DNA from 3 places in the Sphingobacterium sp. UBA5996 genome. Region 1 is predicted to be linked to each of the others. Evidence: riboswitches for the same ligand, from Rfam matches in the RefSeq annotation. Region 1 holds a riboswitch; each other region holds the start of a gene.
The links. Region 1 has a riboswitch for S-adenosylmethionine ahead of metF (methylenetetrahydrofolate reductase [NAD(P)H]). Riboswitches for the same ligand answer to the same signal wherever they lie in the genome.
Positions count from the first base shown of each region.

Region 1 (6,997 bases):
AGTAGTAAAACGGCATCATTGCTGGCTAGCGACAGCGCATCTCCTGATATGACTTCAAACGTGAGCTGTTGCTGTTTTTTGAAATCCATGAGTTTCTGGATAACCAACTTGGCTTGCGAATTACTACGCACTAAAATACCGATCTGTTGGGGTTGATAGCGTTCGTCGAGTAGCCATCCGCTTATTTTTTGGCATAAATTTACAAGTGATTCTTCGATAACCTGATTTCGTCTGTAGCGTCCATCAGCAACGGGAATGTAGGAGATCTCAATGGAACCTAATTGGTCAAGTTTTCCTTTTTTATGTTCAGGCACCTCCTGTTGGCTGTTTTCATACGCTTTGACAAGCATGCTATCATTGCCTGAGGAAGCCCACCACTGTTTGCCTTCTTCATCCAGGCTTTCGGATACTTTTTCATTTAATACCTGTTGCAAATGTTTTGGAATACTGTTAAATAGGTAATTGTTTAAATGAATAATATTTGGAAGACTTCTAAAATTGGTATCGAGACTTCCGTTTTCGATAAAGGTTGTTTTGCTATCGTTGTCCAAGTGAAAGGCATGGACAATTTGTTGTTCTACCTGTTGGAGTAAAATTCGCCAATCGCCATTCCGCCAGCGATAGATGCTTTGTTTAACATCACCTACAATCAGGTGTTCGCTGACAGTACCTTTGGCATCTGCCAATGCATTGATCAGTAGCGGACTATAGTTTTTCCATTGAATGCGCGAAGTATCCTGAAATTCGTCAAACAAAAAGTAGTTAAAGCGATTGCCGATTTTCTCCCAGATAAATGTTGGGTCGCTATTTTCATCAAGTCCGAGTTTGTTTAACAGAATCTGAGAATCGGAAATTAACTGGGCACCATTGTCGCGTCGCCACTGTGTCAGTAAATCGCTCATTTCTTTGAGTAAACGCAGGTAATAGAGGTTATTCTGTACGGCTTGATAGGCAATGTAAGCAGATAGGTTGTCGTGTAACTTTTGGAAGGACGCCCAGATAGGGCTGAACGCAGCCATAAGATCATGACGTATATTTTTGTCACTATCCGTAAAAGCATCTTCATTGTCGATTAACAGAAGGTATTTTTCTATTATCTTGGCAATTTCAGAAGCGCTGAGTTTTTCCGTCTTTTTACTGGTTTTGCTAGCTGAGATTATCTTATTGCGCGATTTACCCTTCAGGTCACTTTCAGTGAGGTTGAATTTTTTGAATGTCTCACTAAACGCTTCAATTGTCATGGATAGCGCTTCGGTAAATGCGCTTATCTTCTGTTCAATCTCCAGATTAAGGAGATTAAAAACCTCCTTGGGGTTTGCCGAGTTGATATAACTATCAAATTCCTGGAAATTTTCAGAAAAAATAAGGCTCGCCAAACTCATTAATTGCTGACGGTAGTTCCAATTTTCATTTTTTGCTATCTTCTTTTCAGCATAAGTTATAATCCAATCGAGTAGATCGGGGCGCTCATCCAGTAATTGATTGAGCATAACTGTCAGCTCATTTTTCACTTTATTGACATTCATTTCAATCTTGTAAGCCGCATCAAGATTAAGTTCATATGTAAACGCGCGGATGACCTTTTGGGAGAAACCATCAATTGTACTTATCGTAAAATGACTATAATCATGTAAGATACGGCGATAAACACGGTGAGCTTTCTCCTGCACAAGATGTGAAGTCCAACCTGGCTGTTGTGCCAGTAATAACTTTCTGAAATCTTCAATTTTAGGGCTAGGATGGCCTGTTGCCAGGCCATGGAGTACCGATAGGATACGTTCCTTCATTTCGGCAGTTGCCTTATTGGTGAATGTCACCGCCAAAATTTCCTTGTAGCTATTCTCGTTGGATAGGAGAAGGGTGAGATAATGTAAAGTCAAGCTAAAGGTTTTCCCCGAACCGGCTGAAGCTTTTAGTATTTTTAATGGCGCAACGGATTTCATAGAATGAAGGTAGAAAGTAAAAAGTGAATTGGCAAAAATGGGGAAGATTATTTTAATTGAGAAAGCAGACTTAATTTGATTCTTATTTATTAACCAAATTGTTGTTTTATGATATATACTGGTGTCGTAATATGAGTAGGTGTTGCCTTCGGGCGAAGCCAACAGCTGTACACATTACTTTAGGTGTTGACGGCAGAGCTGGTGCAATGAGATCTGTTCTAAAAGGGGTGTTCAAGGTGTTAAGGATGTCATTTTCAGCGAAGTTTATAAAATTATGTTTATGAATAGAAAAAAATAACTATCTTTGCATCCCCTCTAGTATGAAGCTCGGGGGATATGTTGAATACATAAAATAAATTAAAAAATGGCAACTAAAATCAGATTGCAAAGACACGGTAAAAAAGGACGTCCTTTTTACCACGTAGTCGTAGCGGATTCTCGCGCTCCACGTGACGGTAAATTCATTGAACGTATTGGTTCTTACAACCCAAACACTAATCCAGCAACGATCGTTTTGGATTTTGAAAAAGCTTTGGACTGGATGAACAAAGGTGCTCAACCGACTGACACAGCTCGCGCTATCCTTTCTTACAAAGGTGTTCTTTACAAAAAACACTTGCAAGGTGGTGTGAAAAAAGGTGCTTTTGATGAAGCTGCTGCTGAAGCTAAATTTGCAGCCTGGACTGAAGCTAATGATGCAAGAATCTCTGGTAAAAAAGATGGTTTAGCACAAACTAAAGCTGATGCTAGAAATGCTGCTTTAGCTGCTGAAGCTAAGAAAAAAGAAGAAAAAGCTGCTGCTGTAGCTGCTAAAAATGCTCCTGTAGCGGAAGAAACTCCTGCTGAAGAGACTGAAGCTCCTGCATCAGAAGAAACTGAAGGTTAATTCTTTCATAAAGTATTCGAGAAAGCCGACTCAACCTTGAGCCGGCTTTTTTTGAAACAGCCTATAGGCTATAGTTTGCCATTATCATGTCTTACATCTAATTGCTAAATACGAAAATATGACTATTGATCAAAGCTTTTACATCGGTTATATCAGCAAAACAAGAGGGCTTAAAGGAGAAGTACAGCTATTTTTTGAATTCGAAGAATACGAGAGTTTGGATATGGATGTCGTCTTCGTGGAAGTGAACAAAAAGCTTGTTCCTTATTTTGTTGACGCCATCAAATTTCAAAAGAACAGTACCGCTTATGTGACATTCGAGGATGTGGATCATATTGATAAGGCTCAAATACTTGTACGTAAAAAGCTATATCTTTCCAATGATAAAATGCCGGAGCGTGATCCAGATGATTTTAGATATACGGATTTAATCGGTTTTTTAGTAATTGATGAAAACCATGGTGAACTGGGGAGAATAACAGATGTTCAGGAGTTTCCACAACAATTTGTTGCTACCGTAGATATGGATGGCAAGGAGCTGATGTTCCCACTTTCGGACGATTTGATCTTAGGTATTGATGGCGAAGAGGAGATTATTGAAGTTGAATTGCCAGAAGGCTTAGTGGATCTGTATAAAGAATAAGTATATCCTTAGGCTTATATAAATGAATAGCCTTTCATAGACTATCGCAGTAATTTATTATATTGGCATATATTATTTTGCCATAATTATTAATTGATTTTGAAATCGTTATTACTCCTGCTATTCCTATTTTCACTGTCTTCTTGTGCTTTCTTTGGAAAGAAAAAGGAGTTTCCTGAAGGTAATTATCAGATGATATTGGGCTATTCGAATGAGCAATATCATAAACTTAAGAGAGAATCTCCCCAGAATGTGGAGGCAAATACCTATGGGAATGATCCTACTTTATATCGGTCCTTTCTCTCACTCCATAATAAAGACCGCTTTGTCTTGGCGCTCGACGATATATTACTCTTCGGAAAGTATAGATTCAATGGTGACAGATTAGAGTTGACCGACGAGAAAAAAGGTAGCATCGCATTGGATATTGTTAAGGTAAAAAAAGATTTTATTCAGCTAAGAGGTGATTTTTCACAGTTTAACTCAGCGCGTTTACCTACTACCGAAAGACTTTATCTTAACTTTGCCTTAGATAAAACCCCTATACGCGAGACGCCAAGCAAATTTGACAGTCAAGTGAATTTGTGGCGGAATGCTCCCGTAAGAGCAGAAAGTGAAAAGGAGGTCAAGGCGAGGGCATTGAATTTTGTTGATTATTCCATCGCTTACTTTCAACATATATCAAGTTCTGGTACACATCACGATTATCGAATGGATGGTGTTGAATCGCCAATTATTTATGCTGAGAACGGTATTGTGCTCAAGGCGTGGACAGATGTGCCGGAATCTTGGAAAGAGTTGTTTTACAATGAACAAGATGCATTGATCGCCTATCGCTATTTATTTGATGGCTTTAAATATGCATCGAAAGAGGAATACCACGTAACAGGACTTTTATTAATCACATTTTATCTCAAAAATCTACGGAATTCCCTGGCAGCGCATCTTTAGCCAATGATTCTCGATCCTTACTTTCGCCTGTTTTTTTAACATTTTTTGGTGGTGCATACATTTCTTTTGTTGCGTGTAAGCAGAGCCCAAAGGTCTTATTGCCCTATTTTCGGTGCCATTTTAGTCTTTTCGAAAAAATATTTTTGTCTTTTGATTTTTTAAAACGATATTAGCAACGCTTATAGAGAAAGGCCGAGGGAATAGACCCGTTGAAGCCTTAGCAACCTGTATTGTTCAAGGTGCTAAATTCTACCCTACTCCATGTGGGACAGATAAGTTACATGAAGATAAACGATTCCTCGACGTGTGCGTTTCGATATAAGCCAACCAAACTAAAAAACAGTTTTTTAATGAAGATTATCGATCATATCCAGAATGCCAAAGGAAAAACATTGTTTTCTTTTGAGCTATTGCCACCGGCGAAAGGGCAGGGCATCCAAAGTATTTTTAAAACCATGGATGAACTGATGGAGTTTAAACCTCCTTTTATCGACGTAACTTACCACCGGGAAGATTATATCTATAAAGAGCATGCAAGTGGATTACTGGAACGCGTTTCCTATCGCAAACGTCCTGGGACAGTGGCGATATGTGCAGCAATCATGAATAAATATAAAGTTGATGCAGTACCCCATTTGATATGTGGTGGTTTTACTAAGGAGGAAACCGAAAATGCACTGATCGATTTGAACTTCCTGGGTATAGATAATGTCTTAGTATTGCGCGGAGATGCACGTAAGGGCGATGCTGATTTTATTCCAACGGATGGTGGACATGCTTTTGCAACAGACCTATTGGAACAGGTTGCTGATATGAATAAAGGAAAGTATCTGCATGAGGATATTGTCACATCGGAAAAGACTGATTTTTGCATCGGTGTAGCGGGGTATCCCGAAAAACACTTTGAATCGCCAAATTTTAATACTGACTTTAAATATCTGAAACAAAAAGTCGATATGGGGGCGGAATTTATTGTAACTCAAATGTTCTTTAATGTCGAAAAATATAAGGAATTTGTTACTAAATGTAGAGATAATGGAATACATGTGCCTATTATTCCAGGATTAAAGCCACTGACAACTAAAAAGCAGCTCGTGACCTTACCACGAATATTTCATCTCGATATTCCAGAAGAACTGAGCGATGCTGTTTCGGAATGTAAAACGAATGCCGACGTCAGACAAGTCGGAGAAGAGTGGTTGGTACAACAATGTCAGGAGCTGATCAAGTTTGGCGCTCCGGTTTTACATTTCTATACGATGAGTAATCCGGGTCCAACAAAGAAAATTGTAGAAAAACTAGCCTAACTCATAAAAATACCCGGGAAAGGGAGCTGATAAGCTCCCTTTTTCATTGTTAAGATATCCTATAATTGACCTTATAGCCAAGTCGTCGTGTTGGTAACGGAGTCATTTGTGTTCGTGCAAGTGTCAGTGTGTTTATTGTCAGGTACTTGTGTTAAATAGTGTTAATTAACATAATGGAATCAGGATAACTTTTTAACTTAAAGTCCTAAAAAGGATTTTAATAGAAGACCAATTGACCTTATGACGTACAATAGAATAAATTCTCTACTGGGTTTTGCTTGCGGACTCATTGCCACATGTGTATACATTGCTACCGTGGAAAAGACGGTAAGCTGGTGGGATTGTGGTGAATTCATTGCCTGTGCTTACAAGCTGGAAGTAGCACACCAACCTGGGGCACCATTGTTTCTTCTGATTCAGAATGTATTTTCAAACTTGGCTTTGGGTAATGCAGGTAAAATCGCCTATTGGATGAATATCGGATCGGCAATTTGCAGCGGGCTTACGGTTACATTTTTATTTTGGACGATAACAGCAATTGCCAAGAAGATACTCCGCGAAGACAAATACGCACCTTTATCCAACTGCTTGCAGATCTTCGGCGCAGGAATTGTTGGTGCAATGGCATTTAGTTTCAGCGATTCATTTTGGTATTCGGCCGTAGAATCCGAAGTTTATGCGATGTCGTCCTTGTGTACAGCAGTTGTGTTTTGGGGGATATTAAAATGGGAAGCTCGTGCTGATGAAGAAGGTAGTGATCGTTGGCTGGTATTTATCGGTTTTGTTATGGGGCTTTCTATTGGAGTCCATTTATTGAATCTTTTGGCTATCCCAGCGATAGCGATGGTGGTCTATTTCAGAAAAGCAACTCAGGTGAGTGCGAAAGGTACCTTAAAAGCGTTTGTAGTAGGCGTACTGATCCTTGGAGCCGTTTTGTGGGGTATTATTCAATGGTTGGTTGGCCTGGCTGCTAAAGTTGACCTTGTATTTGTAAACTCACTTGGAATGGGATTTGGTTCCGGAATTTTCTTCTCGTGCTCATTGCTGGTAGGATTGATAGTTTACGGTTTGTATTATTCGTATACAAAGCGCAAATACACGCTCAACACCGCTTTGTTAGTTTTTTGTTTTGTTTTATTTGGATACAGTTCCTACACCATGGTCATGATCCGGGGAAAAGCAAATCCATCCTTGAATAATAATGCGCCAGATAATGTATTTTCTTTTTTAGGCTATTTGAGCCGGGAACAATATGTCCGGGAGCCAT
Region 1 is NZ_DJAS01000011.1:315,253-322,249, forward strand. Features, by position in the region: gene B3E00_RS08725 (UvrD-helicase domain-containing protein) at 1-1,943, opposite strand, end outside; gene B3E00_RS08730 (30S ribosomal protein S16) at 2,308-2,829, shown strand; gene rimM (ribosome maturation factor RimM) at 2,948-3,472, shown strand; gene B3E00_RS08740 (hypothetical protein) at 3,572-4,423, shown strand; SAM riboswitch class I at 4,600-4,702, shown strand; gene metF (methylenetetrahydrofolate reductase [NAD(P)H]) at 4,774-5,730, shown strand; gene B3E00_RS08750 (DUF2723 domain-containing protein) at 6,046-6,997, shown strand, end outside.

Region 2 (6,997 bases), on a different contig from region 1:
AGTCGTCCCGGTTTTGGTATCTACAGCTCTATCGATATCTAAATCATTAAATCCTAAGGCAGTTGCGTAGTTATAAGAAGAAAATAAGTTCACCCAATTGTTACGATGGTTTATTAGAAAGCCACCATCCGCCTTTGTATATTTACCTTGCCCTAAATTGAGGTTTAAACTAACATTACTTCCAAATTGCGTATTCTTCTTTGTCTTAATATTAATAATTCCTGCATTCCCTGCGGCATCGTATTTTGCGGGTGGATTGGTGAGTACCTCGATCGACGCTATTGCATTGGAAGCCGTATTTTCCAATAATCGCGATACTTCATCCGCAGAAAGATAAGTAGGCTTACCATCAATCATGATAATCACATTACTTTTTCCACGCAGATTGATCTTTTTGTTATCTAAAGTTACTCCTGGAACCTTTTGCAGGAGCTCCAATGCGTTATTCCCTGTTGCCAAAATACTGTTTTCGACATTGAGTACAACTTTATCGAGATGACTTTCAATCAATGGCTTCTTACCGATCACCTGCGCCTCACTCAACACTTTACTTTCCAGCTGTAAACGAATCGTATCCAGCATCTTGAGATCTCCCGTAATTACGACCATTTCAGCAGAATGATAAACAGCATACCCTACCGTGGACACACGTAGGCTATACTTGCCCTCGGGGATCGCAGACAACACAATTTCTCCATTTTCGTTGGATAAAGTTCCCTTTAATAAGATATCATTGGGCTTCCGAAATAGTGAAATATTTGCAGCCACAATAGGCTGGTTGTCTTGTCCAACAACGACTGTATGTAATCTTACCCCGTCAGACTGTGCTGAAACGGGTCCGGCAATAGAAAACAGGACTAAAAAAAGTGAAAATAAGAGCAATTTAATTTTTTGTGGTTTCATAATGTAGTTTCTTTAGGCTATCGATTAGATAGTCAACTTCATAATAATGACAACAAACCTCGTATATTCATTACACATTGACTAGTAGAAATAGATAGATCGTCCGATTCACTCGGTAGACAGCCAAATAACATCGGTAAACCATATCCTTCACTGATCGATGCTAAAGCCGGTAAAATCATCCCAGCTAATCTTGAATCTCCAAGAAGCACAGCGCAAGAAAAGCACATCGAATCAAAATAAAAATTCAAAAAATAAACAAAATTCAAAACAAATAAAATGTATAATACAAATATTAAGCATAATATTTGTATTTTTACGGCGAAAATTAGTAAACTGATTGATGAGCATTGAATCATTAAAGAAAAGATTCTACCTTTTTTATATCCATATTATCCGATTCATCCAGGGAGAACATACTGGCGATGCTTTGCGCAATGTATCTATCAGCATTTTGCCGAGTTTGGCGATCTATCTGTTGGGTGCACCAGCAAACGCAGCCATCGGTATTGGGGTGGGATCATTATTGACTACATTAACCGATCCTCCAGGTAATCGGAAAGATAAATTTTCTTCCGCTCTTGTTTGTATTCCCACTTTCTTTATTGCTTCGCTTCTTACAGCCTTTCTTTTTCCTTATCATTGGCCGCTGGTTATTTTATTGAGTTCCGCAGGCTTTATCTGCACTTTTTACGGGGTTTTAGGCCCCCGTTATGCCGCAATTGGGAACATGACATTGATTCTGATGAGCTTTGTCATCGGCATGGCCCCTCAACATCCGCTTTCAGTGAGCTTACAAATTACTGCAGGCGCCAGCATCTATTATTTCTTTAGTCTATTGCAGGCTTACATACAACCCTATCGCTCTTTAAAACACGCCATGGCCAATGGGTTTCACGGTTTATCTCAATTTCTATTGATACGTTCTGAATCTTACGATCCGGATATTCCGCTGGACTTGACTTACAGCCGCGTCGGAAAAATTTATGGTCAGATCAGTGAACAACAGGAGCAAATCAGATCCCTCTTATTCAGGGAAGAAAAAATCATAAGCCAACGCTGGCACAAAAGCAACTATTGGCTTAGTCAGGTCTATGGATTAATTGATTTACACGAATTAATTATTGCATTGGATCATGACTATGATGCCATTCGAAAAAATTTGCTGGATACCGGTAGCCTTCCCATAATTCGTCGTAGCATAACATTACTGGCCTTGGAAATCGATAGTTTTTCGCAGCCTAATAAAAGGTTTCGCTATGCAGAGCAGCGCTACGATAACCACAGTAAAATCAATGCGCTGTTGTTGGATCTAAAGGAGATTCAAGAACAACAGACTGCCCCAGCAGATGGTATTCTCGCTTCCATCATCCGTAATATTGAAGCTATTATTGAAGTTCTCAAACGGATTCAAGTTGCTTTTTATCAAAATCAAGAAATCAAAAACAAAATTGACACCAATGAGTATCAGCAATTTATCAATCGTCCTTTGCGTAATTTAAGTGATATCAAGAGCAGACTCAATCTCCATAATCCAATTTTCCGTTTTGCACTCCGGATGGCCGTTCTCTTCGGAACAGGCGCATTGATCGGCATTTCTTTCTTGGATTTTAAATATACTTATTGGATCTTACTCACTATTGCCATCGTTGCGAGACCTGCATTTTCAATGACCAAAACACGCAATATAGAACGCATACTAGGTACACTTTCGGGAATTGCCGTCGGAATACTCTGTTTGGTCTCCATTGACTTTCTGCCCGTTCTTCTTCAAATTGCCGCTATTGGATTATTTGGATTCTTCCTATTCAACCGATCAAATTATATGGTCAGTGTGATCTTTATTACGCTAGGCATAGTCATCGCATTAAACTTATTTGAAGGAAATATTAATATCATTTTAGGCAGTAGAATAATTTTTACTTTAGTTGGTGCGCTGCTGGCAATAGCGGGCTATTTTTTGATACCCGTACGCCAAAGCACGAGCATGGTCCACTTGGCAAAAGAGGTCGCATTATATAACCACCATTATTTTCAAATTATCAACAAACGCCTATCTGATGATCTGCAAAGTTCGTTCGACATTCGACTGGCTCGGAAAAAAGCACAGACTGCCATGGCTCTCTTTTCCGATGCGATCAATCAAATGAAGAAGGAACCTGAACACAAGTGGGTAGACTGGTCCCATATCCATCATTTTCAAGCACTCTCCTATCGCATCAATTCGCATTTGGTTGGTCTCTCCATATCGTTAGGTAGAAAAGCGAATCACGACATACAACAGGGTATCCACTGCAGAATTGATGCTTTAAAACCCCTTTTAACCGACTTAGATCAGCTGGCAGAAAATATCAACTTAAGAAAACCATAAAGGCAAGCTATGTATTTATGTATCAATATTGAATAACAAATATGCGATTACAGCTCCCGAAGTAACGCTCTTTTAAGTAAAAAAAACGTATTTCTTTTGCTTTAATAAAAAAGAAGTTTATATTTGTGTCGTCTTCGAAAGAAGATTTCTAATCAACACCTTCCTTAATCAGTAGGTCTTGATTTATAAAGAAGTGGCGAGAGACTGGCTCAATGACCCACTGGCAACCTTCAATTTGCTTGAAAAGGTGCCAATTCCTGTCCAAAATAATATCGTTTTGGAGCATATAAATGATATAAGACAATGCTTATTAAATTACTGAAATCCATTAAAAATTCAGGTTCAATACAACTGAACCTTGCGAACAGCAAAAGTGTACTACATCGTAAAAAAGTATCGATGCGAATGCGTATGCATACACACTTCCCTGCTTGTTAAAAATCATTTCCTTTTTCTTGGATAACGATTTGACAGACCTTCCAAGTAGGTGTGTATGCTTCTCTTTTACCTTTACAAATTCTTTTTTGAAACCTTAAAATCTGATCTATTATGTCTTCTAACAAAAATTTGAAATTCGAAACACTACAGGTTCATGCTGGCCAAGTCGCTGATCCTACCACAGGATCCAGAGCAGTTCCTATATATCAAACAACATCTTTTGTCTTTGAAAATGCAGAACATGGGGCCAATCTATTCGCATTAAAACAGTTTGGAAACATTTATACCCGGATCATGAATCCAACTACGGATGTATTTGAACAACGGATTGCAGCTTTAGAAGGTGGTGTTTCCGCAGTCGCAGTTGCATCTGGTCAGGCAGCGCAGTTTATTGCATTAAATAATATTCTTGAAAGCGGTGACAATTTCGTTGCAGGGTCCAACTTATATGGAGGTACATTCAATCAATTCAAAGTTGCATTTAAACGGCTAGGTATTGAAGCTCGTTTTGCCACCGATGCTGAAGCTGATAAAATAGAAGCGCTCATTGACGATAAAACTAAGGCAATCTATGTCGAAACAATAGGGAACCCAAGCTTCAATATTCCTGATTTTGAAAAAATTGCCGCTGTAGCCAAAAAATACGATTTGCCATTAATTGTTGACAACACATTTGGAGCTGGGGGTTATTTATTTAAACCTTTAGAGTATGGCGCAAATGTGGTCGTTGAATCGGCAACGAAATGGATTGGTGGGCATGGAACAAGCATTGGCGGCGTCATCGTTGATGGAGGTAACTATAACTGGGGAAATGGGAAGTACCCACAATTTTCTGAACCATCTGAGGGCTATCACGGATTGGTCTTTTCAGATATTTTTGGTGAAAATGGCCCATTTGGCAATATACAATTTGCAATTCGCGCGCGTGTAGAGGGATTGAGAGATTTTGGACCAGCACTCTCTCCTTTCAATTCATTCTTGTTGTTACAAGGCCTTGAAACATTGTCTTTACGTGTACAACGGCATGTCGACAACACGTTGGAAATCGCTAGATGGCTTGAGGCCCACCCTCAGGTAGAAAAGGTAAATTATCCAGGATTAAAAAGCTCTCCAAGCTTCGCTAATGCGCAAAAATATCTTAAAAATGGGTACGGCGCAGTGCTTTCTTTCCAGCTAAAGGGCGATGCAGCACAGAAAGCCAATGACTTTATCGACAGTTTAGAATTAATCAGTCATTTAGCTAATGTAGGCGATACTAAATCGCTGATTATTCATCCAGCCGCAACGACCCACCAACAATTGAGTGACGAAGATCAAGCGCATGCGGGTGTGTTCAAAGGACTATTGCGCCTGTCAGTGGGAATAGAACATATTGATGACATCAAAGCAGATTTACAGCAAGCTTTTGATAAAATCAACTAATTAGACTTTAGTCGGCTATAAAATTTAAATGTAAAATGAGTAAGCATATTTATCTGCACCCGAAGCCTTTTGTATTTGAAAATGGACGAGAGCTTACTGATTTACAAATCAGTTATGAGACGTTTGGCAAACTTAATCCAGATCGCAGCAATGTGATCTGGGTATGTCATGCCCTAACGGCCAATGCAAACGTCTTGGATTGGTGGCCGGGCCTTTTTGGAACCGATGACTTATTTGACCCGAGCGGCTATTATATCATCTGCGCCAACGTCATTGGGTCGGCCTATAGCAGTAGCAACCCATTGTCTATTAACCCATCCACTGGGCACCCCTATTATCTATCATTTCCGGAGTTTACGGTAAAAGATTTGGCCTGTGCACACCAATTTCTTGCTGACCATCTGGAAATCAAGCGTATTAACGTTCTGATCGGGGGCTCATTAGGGGGGCAGCAGGCATTGGAATGGGCGGCGTCCAACACAATCGCAATCGATCATTTAATCGTCGTTGGCACAAATGCTGTTCATTCACCATGGGGTATTGCATTCAATGAGAGCCAACGCCTTGCCATTACAACCGACCGCACCTTTTATGCCAACCATCCTGATGGCGGTGCTAAGGGACTAAAGGTGGCACGTTCAATGGCATTGCTGTCGTACCGTAATTATACAACCTATAGTAATACGCAGAGCGAAAATGATAATAATAAGCTAGGCGACTACAAAGCGTCATCTTATCAAAACTATCAGGGGGAAAAATTAGTAAACCGCTACAATGCTTACAGCTATTATTTCCTGACTAAAGCAATGGATAGCCACAATTTGGGGCGCGGTAGATTGTCTATTGAATCTGCATTAGCAAGCATTAGCTGTCCAACATTGGTATTAAGTGTCAATACAGATTTATTGTTTCCTCCACAAGAGCAACAATTCATAGCACAGCATATTCCCAATGCTCGTTACGAAGAGATTGAATCAACCTATGGTCATGACGGCTTTTTAATCGAAACAACAAAACTAACGGAAACTATTAGCCACTTTCTGAGAGCGGAGAAAGCATGTGTTCCTGAATTAGTATAAGAGATTGAACAATATAATAAGAGAATATAAGAAGAGATATGAGCAATAAATTAACAATAGGGATGTTTGGATTTGGTGTTGTAGGCCAAGGTCTTTATGATATTATCAAAACCAAAAATCTTAATCTGGAAATCAAGAAGTTCGTCATTAAAAACGGTAATAAAAAACGCTCGCTACCAGCGGAGCTGTTTTCTACTGACGCGGAGGCAATTTTAGGTCATCCAGAAATTAATACTGTTGTCGAACTGATTGATGATGCCGAAGCAGCTTACCAACTAACTGTTCGCGCACTGAAATCGGGAAAAAATGTGGTTTCAGCCAATAAAAAAATGATTGCGAGCCATTTGGAGGAACTGGTCGATATCCAGCATGAATATGGCACAAGCTTATTGTATGAAGGTGCTGTTTGCGGAAGTATTCCCATTATCCGGAATTTAGAAGAGTATTATGATAATGAACTACTCCACTCTGTTAGTGGCATTTTTAATGGATCTTCCAACTATATTCTATCTAAAGTTTTCAATGAAAATCAGCACTATGCAGATGCTTTGAAGAAAGCACAGGAACTCGGATTTGCAGAAACAGATCCAACCTTGGATGTAGGTGGATTTGACCCCAAATTTAAAGTATGTATTGTTGCTTCACACGCGTATGGGATCTATGTCAAACCAGACGATGTCTTTAATATTGGTATAGACAAACTCGGGCAACAAGATATTCGTTTTGCAAAAGAGAAAAATTTCAAGATCAAATTGATACCGACTGCAAAAGAGATTGACGGCGA
Region 2 is NZ_DJAS01000012.1:188,177-195,173, forward strand. Features, by position in the region: gene B3E00_RS09590 (TonB-dependent receptor) at 1-903, opposite strand, end outside; gene B3E00_RS09595 (FUSC family protein) at 1,247-3,274, shown strand; SAM riboswitch class I at 3,455-3,567, shown strand; gene B3E00_RS09600 (O-acetylhomoserine aminocarboxypropyltransferase/cysteine synthase family protein) at 3,824-5,134, shown strand; gene B3E00_RS09605 (homoserine O-acetyltransferase family protein) at 5,170-6,213, shown strand; gene B3E00_RS09610 (homoserine dehydrogenase) at 6,252-6,997, shown strand, end outside.
Region 2: linked by a shared signal. The riboswitch ahead of B3E00_RS09600 (O-acetylhomoserine aminocarboxypropyltransferase/cysteine synthase family protein) and the one ahead of metF (methylenetetrahydrofolate reductase [NAD(P)H]) in region 1 are both predicted to bind S-adenosylmethionine.

Region 3 (6,997 bases), on a different contig from region 1:
ATATGTAGGAATCGGAAATTCGGTAGAACAATAGCGAATTTGAGGGCACAAATGTTTCAGACGGTATCGGTAACTTTAGTCAAGGATTAAAAACCATACGTATCATGAAAGAAATCACCTCCAAATTCGACAACGTATTGAATGCATCTGCCGAATGTAAAAACGTTAATCATGAACCTGATTCGAGCAAAGAGGTTCAACGTAATACACCAAAGAAATCGATGCCTTTTTCTGATCAGATCGGTAATTATCAGCGCAATAAAGGCATTCCCCCAAAATCATATAAAGACAGTAAAATCTACATCGTCGGAAGTGGTATCGCAGGGATGTCCGCGGCTTATTATTTTATCCGCGATGGACATGTTCCTTCGGAGAACATCACCTTTCTTGAACAGCTCCATGTGGAAGGTGGCTCGTTAGATGGTGCCGGTAATGCAGCCGATGGTTATATCATCCGCGGTGGCAGGGAAATGGATATGACCTATGAAAATCTTTGGGACATGTTTCAGGATATCCCTGCATTGGAGATGCCTGCCCCGTATAGTGTTTTGGACGAGTACCGTTTGATCAATGATAATGATCCCAATTACTCGAAAGCAAGGCTCATTCATAAATTGGGTGAAATAAAAGATTTCAGTAAATTTGAATTGAGCAAAATGGATCAGCTGGCCATCATTCGCCTGCTGCTCAAAAATAAAGAAGACTTAGATGACTTAACCATCGAAGACTACTTCAGCGAATCATTTTTATCCAGCAATTTCTGGACCTTCTGGCGTACCATGTTCGCTTTCGAAAACTGGCATAGTTTACTTGAGCTGAAATTGTACATGCATCGTTTTTTACATGCGATCGATGGACTGAACGACCTTTCGTCATTGGTATTCCCTAAATACAATCAATACGATACTTTTGTAACCCCATTGCGCAAAGTACTCCAAAGCAAAGGGGTAAACATTCAGTTTAATGTGCTGGTCAAAGACCTCGATATCCAAAGCAATACCGAAGGAAAAGTCGTGGAGGCGCTTATCACAGAACAAGATGGTAAAGCGGTGAAAATTCCAATTGGAAAAGACGATTTCGTCATTGTTACCACCGGATCAATGACCGAAGACACCTTTTATGGAGATAACAAAAACGCACCGATTATCGGTATCGACAACAGCAGCAGCGGTCAGAGTGCAGGCTGGAAGCTCTGGAAAAACCTTGCTGCCAAATCGACCATATTTGGTAGACCCGAAAAGTTCTGTAGTAAAATCGAAAAATCAGCATGGGAGTCTGCAACGCTGACTTGTAAGCCTTCGGCTTTAGTCGAAAAACTAAAAGAATATTCCGTCAACGACCCTTATTCCGGCAAAACAGTTACTGGCGGTATCATCACCATTACCGATTCCGATTGGCTGATGAGTTTCACCTGTAATAGACAGCCACACTTCCCTGGCCAACCGGATGATGTTCTTGTCTTGTGGGTATATGCCTTATTTATGGATAAAGAAGGAAATTACATTAAAAAGCCAATGCCCCAATGTACGGGAGATGAAATTCTAGCCGAGTTATGTTACCATCTGGGAATTATTGAGCAACTGGACGATGTTATCACAAATACCATTGTGCGTACGGCGTTTATGCCCTACATTACGTCTATGTTTATGCCTAGAGCAAAGGGTGACCGTCCAAGAGTTGTCCCTGAAGGCTGCAAAAATCTTGGCTTGGTCGGTCAGTTTGTCGAAACTAATAACGATGTGGTTTTTACCATGGAAAGCTCAGTACGTACAGCACGGATTGCCGTATATGAACTTTTAAACTTAAATAAACAGGTTCCAGATATCAATCCCCTTCAATACGACATCCGTCATCTCTTAAAAGCGGCCAAAACGTTAAATGACGACAAACCGTTTATAGGAGAAGGTTTACTGCGTAAACTATTGAAAGGCACTTATTTTGAACATATCCTACCGCTTGGTTCCGCGGACGAGGAAGAGCAGGAATCCTTTCTCACAGAACAGATCAGCAAATTCAAAGATTGGTTAAAAGGAATTAAAGGATAAGGATCACAGCATGCGCCATGGTTTCGCGGCGTATGTTTTTACGAATTGAAAAAAAAAATAATAACATCATGGACTTTAAAAATATAACGATTGCAGGAAGCGGTGTTTTAGGTTATCAGATCGCTTTCCAAGCTGCTTTTCATGGCTATGAAGTTACCGTATATGACATCAACGATGAGGTACTTGAAAAAGCAAAAGCTAAATTTGATCTTATGGCGCAGGCATTCGAGAAAGATCTTCATGCGAGTAAGGAACAACTGGCTTCAACCTTTGACAGGCTCAGTTACGATTCAAACCTTGCTTCGGCAGTAGCGAACGCAGATTTTCTGATCGAAGCCGTTCCCGAAAACCCTGCCATTAAAATAGGTTTCTATCAGGAGTTAGCGAAAGTCGCTCCGGAGAAAACCATTTTTGCAACAAACTCTTCCACCCTACTACCAAGTCAGTTTGCCCAAGAAACTGGCCGTCCGGAGAAGTTCCTGGCCCTACATTTTGCCAATGAGATCTGGAAGCACAATACAGCAGAAATTATGGGCCATCCAGGCACAGACAAAACAGTATTTGAGCAGGTGGTCAACTTTTCAAAATCCATTGGGATGGTTGCACTGCCACTGCATAAGGAGCAGCCTGGCTATATTGTAAACTCCTTACTTGTTCCGCTACTGTCGGCAGCAACGGATCTTTTGGTCAACGAAGTGGCCGATGCCCAAACGATCGACAAGACTTGGATGGTTGCCACGGGAGCGCCAACAGGCCCCTTCGGCATACTCGATATCGTTGGCATCACAACAGCCTATAATATTAACAAAATGAGTGCCGAGGCAACCAATGATCCCATAAAGATCAAAACTGTAGCCTATCTCAAAGAACATTTTATAGATAAGAACAAACTAGGCGTCGCTACCGGAGAAGGATTCTATACCTATCCCAATCCAGCCTATCAATCGCCAGACTTTTTGAAGTAGTTGACTGGCTTTCGAAAGAACGCAACTTCAATAAACAGCTGGTGCATGATATTGCAAGGTAACGGATAAATAAGACTTGTTGCACAGCACATAAAAAGGCCTTTCAAATCGTGATTTGAAAGGCCGTTCTCAAAGATCTGCTTAACGTATTATCCATATAAGGAATCTTCAATTGCATTCCACAGTTGAATTCTTTTTTGCAGCGCAACTTTACTAATCTCCTTCATTTCCGTCCATTTAACCTCATCGTCCTTCGCAAGATCTGTTATCATCTGCATCGCCAATGGACCGTGTTCGTCGCCATCTAAATCAATATGGCGTTGAAAATAATAAATAAAACTGTCTAAATTGGCTGTAGGGAAATTCGCTTTAATTTCTTCCAAAATAGACGTAAACATTCCGGGGATGAGGTCTTCACGTCCAAAGGTAAATGCCGCCGCAATTTTATGCACTTCACCCTCAGCTATTACTTCGAATGTAAAATTCAGAAAATCTTTGATTCGCTTGTCCAATGTTGTCAATGCTATAGCATCGAATATATTATCCGATTTTTTGGCATTGGCAATAAATTTATTGATCAAATGGAGGTCGGCTCCCATAGCAGACATTGCGTCGAGATACATCTCAAAATGGCTTAATCGACGTCCATCGATATATTCATCCGACTCCTCTGCCAATACAATTTCATTAATCAAATAGCGCGTTGAAGGATGTTCACTGGCGAACCATGGAAGTGTGGTACAGGTTAATTTGATCTGTAAAGCTTTTAATAAAGACATAAAATCCCATACAGCATACACATGCCCTTCGGTAAAAGAACGTAAATTTTTGATCGTCTTTATTTTACGGTATAAAGGGTGTTGCAATAATACTTCGCGTTCGGTAGCAATGTATTCGTTAATTTCCGCAATTCTATTCATGCCGCAAAAGTATTGTGTTCTCTCTGCTTTTTAAAGTATTTTCGATGAGATTACAGTAACATGATAAATTTCCCAATCAGCTAACCGCTTTATACCCAAATTAAAGTCAAAGCGACCAGCTTGTTTTGCTGCTGTTTTCGGTTATCAGCGTTTAATAGCAGTAAAGACAAAAAAAATTTTATTATAAAAAAATAATCTACTATATTTGTAGAGTATTCAGAATTGCATGATGCAATACCAACCGAGTGAAGGCACCGCGGTGGTAAATTAATACGGGTTTCGACCAAAATAAACGTTATACAACGGTTATTTTCCCAAAGTAATCTGGATACAGTTTATGGTTTAATCCTTTAAATTTTTAAATTGTATGGCTACAACAACAAATCTTTACCAACACTTACTGGAAAAATTCAGTTATTATTCAACAGATGAACTGATCCAGCTCAACAACGACACCATTTTAGGACAAGGCTGGGGATCATCGAAAGCTACCTTCAGAACAGCTTTGATCAGTACATTCTCCAAAAGGGGGCTTGATCTTTCTAATATTATTTCCAAGGAAGACGGCTTTACGTCGGTGAAGCAGGTGCCTGTCCGTCTGGAACAAAATGTTTTGATTCCTTTACAGTAAAGCCCTATAAACGCAAAAAGAGTAGGCCTAGCCTACTCTTTTGTCAATGAGTGGTGATATCTTAATGTATGATTGAGCGAATGGGCTGTTTGCCGAGCGTCGTCTTTGTAGGACGAGAGATCGTCGCAATTTTGAATTTCTGCCACATCCACTTTCTTTCTTACTTTGCTGATGACCTGATTTAATTCCGATTTCCAGTTACCCGGATCGCCAAAATCGTCCATCCAATTTTTGTTGATAAACTTTTTGTAGTTCAAAAGCAAAATATACAATTCCTCACCACTACCGGCGCGATTGATTGACGTGCGCCAGTTCTCTAATTTTTCTTTAAAACTCATAACCAGCAATATATAAAAAAAATACTACTCGACCAAATATTCCCGATTTTTACCTTGCGTATTGACAAAGATCTGACAGGTCAACCCTCTATTTGTCGGGGTTGATAGAAATTCATAAAAACTGTTATCATTATCACCGCAGCCTGAGCGCTTAAACGGTTGGAATTTAGTTGAAGACATAAGCATGCGAAATAATGACCTTCTATTTTCAATCGCATCAGTTCCAAGAAATAAATAATTAATTGATGACTAAACTTTATTGTGATTATTGGGTCTCATTAACAAGAGTAACATATGATCATTTGCTTTCAAATTTAACCCGATGCCCTATATGATGTCAAAAGTCCCATTTAAAACCATGCTCGTTCTTCTTTTGTTGACTACTGCCACACAGGCTATTTGTGCTAAAGTAGCGCATGCCAATTTTGCTACTTTTTTCTTTCAGGAACATCGGGGTGATGGTTACAGCAAAATCGGATCACGTATCTATTATCGTGGTAAAGAAATTGTCAATGCCAATGCCGGTTCTTTTCAGTTTTTAGGTGATGGTTATGCAAAAGACACCTGGAAAGTCTATTTTCGGGGGGCAGCTGTAGCCCATGCAAGTCCTTCTACTTTTCAGTCACTGGGTGACGGTTACGCTAGTGATGCCTGGAAGGTCTATTTTTATGGCAGATCCTTATCGAATGTGACAGCGTCTTCCTTCAAGACGCTGGGAAATGGTTACAGCAAAGACGCATGGAAAGTCTACTATTTGGGCAAAGAAATTGCAGGAGCCAACTCCTCCAGCTTTGAAAACCTCGGTCGGGGTTATGCAAAAGATAATTGGTCAAGCTATTATCGGGGCGAAAAGAACGAGAGATTTGCTGGTCCTACCACACAGCCTCTTGGCGGTCAATATTCCAAGGACAATTGGTCTGTTTTCTATAAAAATCAGAAAGTGGAAGGGGCTTCTGCTTCAACGTTTGAATACCTTGATGATGGCTATGCCAAAGACGCCTGGAATCTTTTTTACCGTGGAATTAAAGTCGAGGGCGGCAGCCCCAACTCGTTCAAATCAATCGGAAATGGCTATGCCGTAGACCCCTGGGCAGTCTATTATCAGGGAATAAAAGTTAACGGCGCTTCGGCATCCACCTTTAAAGCACTTGGGGGAGGGTATGCAAAAGACTCCTGGACGGTTTTCTATCGCGGCCAGGAGTTGAAGGGGGCGAGTGCTTCCACCTTTGAATATTTGGATAACGGCTATGCCGGGGATGCATGGAGCAAGTTTTATAGAGGGAAAAAATTGGATTGATCTACTCGATAATAATGTTGATCCCGACCATTTTAGCTTTGTATTTAATTTTTTCAATAAGACCGTAGTAGCCCCAGTTGCGCAACAGAAATTTATCGCCTTTGGCAATTTCCTCCTTATTGGATTGGTTGACCAACAAGAGGGTACCTGCCTGTGCTTTCACACAAAGTTCAATTAACCGGCGGCTATAGAGATGGAGCTTGGTGTCTACATAATTTTTCTCCTTTTCGTTGAAGTGCTCCAAGCTTTTCATTTTCCGCTTACGACCACGCCCACCTTTATCAAATGCGGCAGCTTTTTGCAAGCGATGCCGTGCTGCTTGGATGGCCATACGTCGGTAAGTAAACTCTTCTTTATTACCGATCTGAAAGGACTCCTTTCCGATGGTGACTGCTATGGGATGTTCGATTGAAAGCGACGCTTCGGCGATAATGTTATCTTTCAATTCTTGGATTTTCTTTGGGAGCTCGAGGGCCAACAGCAAAAAGATTTTACCTTTGACGATTTTGATTGCGCTACTACAGACTTTGATTTGTCCGACCAATGCACGTTGTAGCAGCACTCGTTTATCCGACCGGTCTTTACCGAGGTAGGTGCGAAACGGTATTTTGAATAATGTGAATTTAAAATCTCTAGCATTCTCATCTTTACTCAAGTTAATTCGTCTTCCAGGAAAGGGAATGGGCATATCCTTTTTGTAATTGCGAAGTGATTTTTCACCCTTCCAATAGGAGAGACGATCTGCCTGAAAATATTTGATTAAAGCCGTGTTTATTTGTGATAGAATATCCGTAGGAATTC
Region 3 is NZ_DJAS01000017.1:95,335-102,331, reverse strand. Features, by position in the region: gene B3E00_RS13385 (helix-turn-helix domain-containing protein) at 1-8, shown strand, start outside; gene B3E00_RS13380 (oleate hydratase) at 105-2,045, shown strand; gene B3E00_RS13375 (3-hydroxyacyl-CoA dehydrogenase) at 2,114-3,010, shown strand; gene B3E00_RS13370 (DUF3050 domain-containing protein) at 3,160-3,930, opposite strand; SAM-I-IV-variant riboswitch at 4,138-4,231, shown strand; gene B3E00_RS13365 (5-oxoprolinase) at 4,298-4,561, shown strand; gene B3E00_RS13360 (hypothetical protein) at 4,594-4,899, opposite strand; gene B3E00_RS13355 (DKNYY domain-containing protein) at 5,231-6,196, shown strand; gene B3E00_RS13350 (hypothetical protein) at 6,198-6,997, opposite strand, start outside.
Region 3: linked by a shared signal. The riboswitch ahead of B3E00_RS13365 (5-oxoprolinase) and the one ahead of metF (methylenetetrahydrofolate reductase [NAD(P)H]) in region 1 are both predicted to bind S-adenosylmethionine.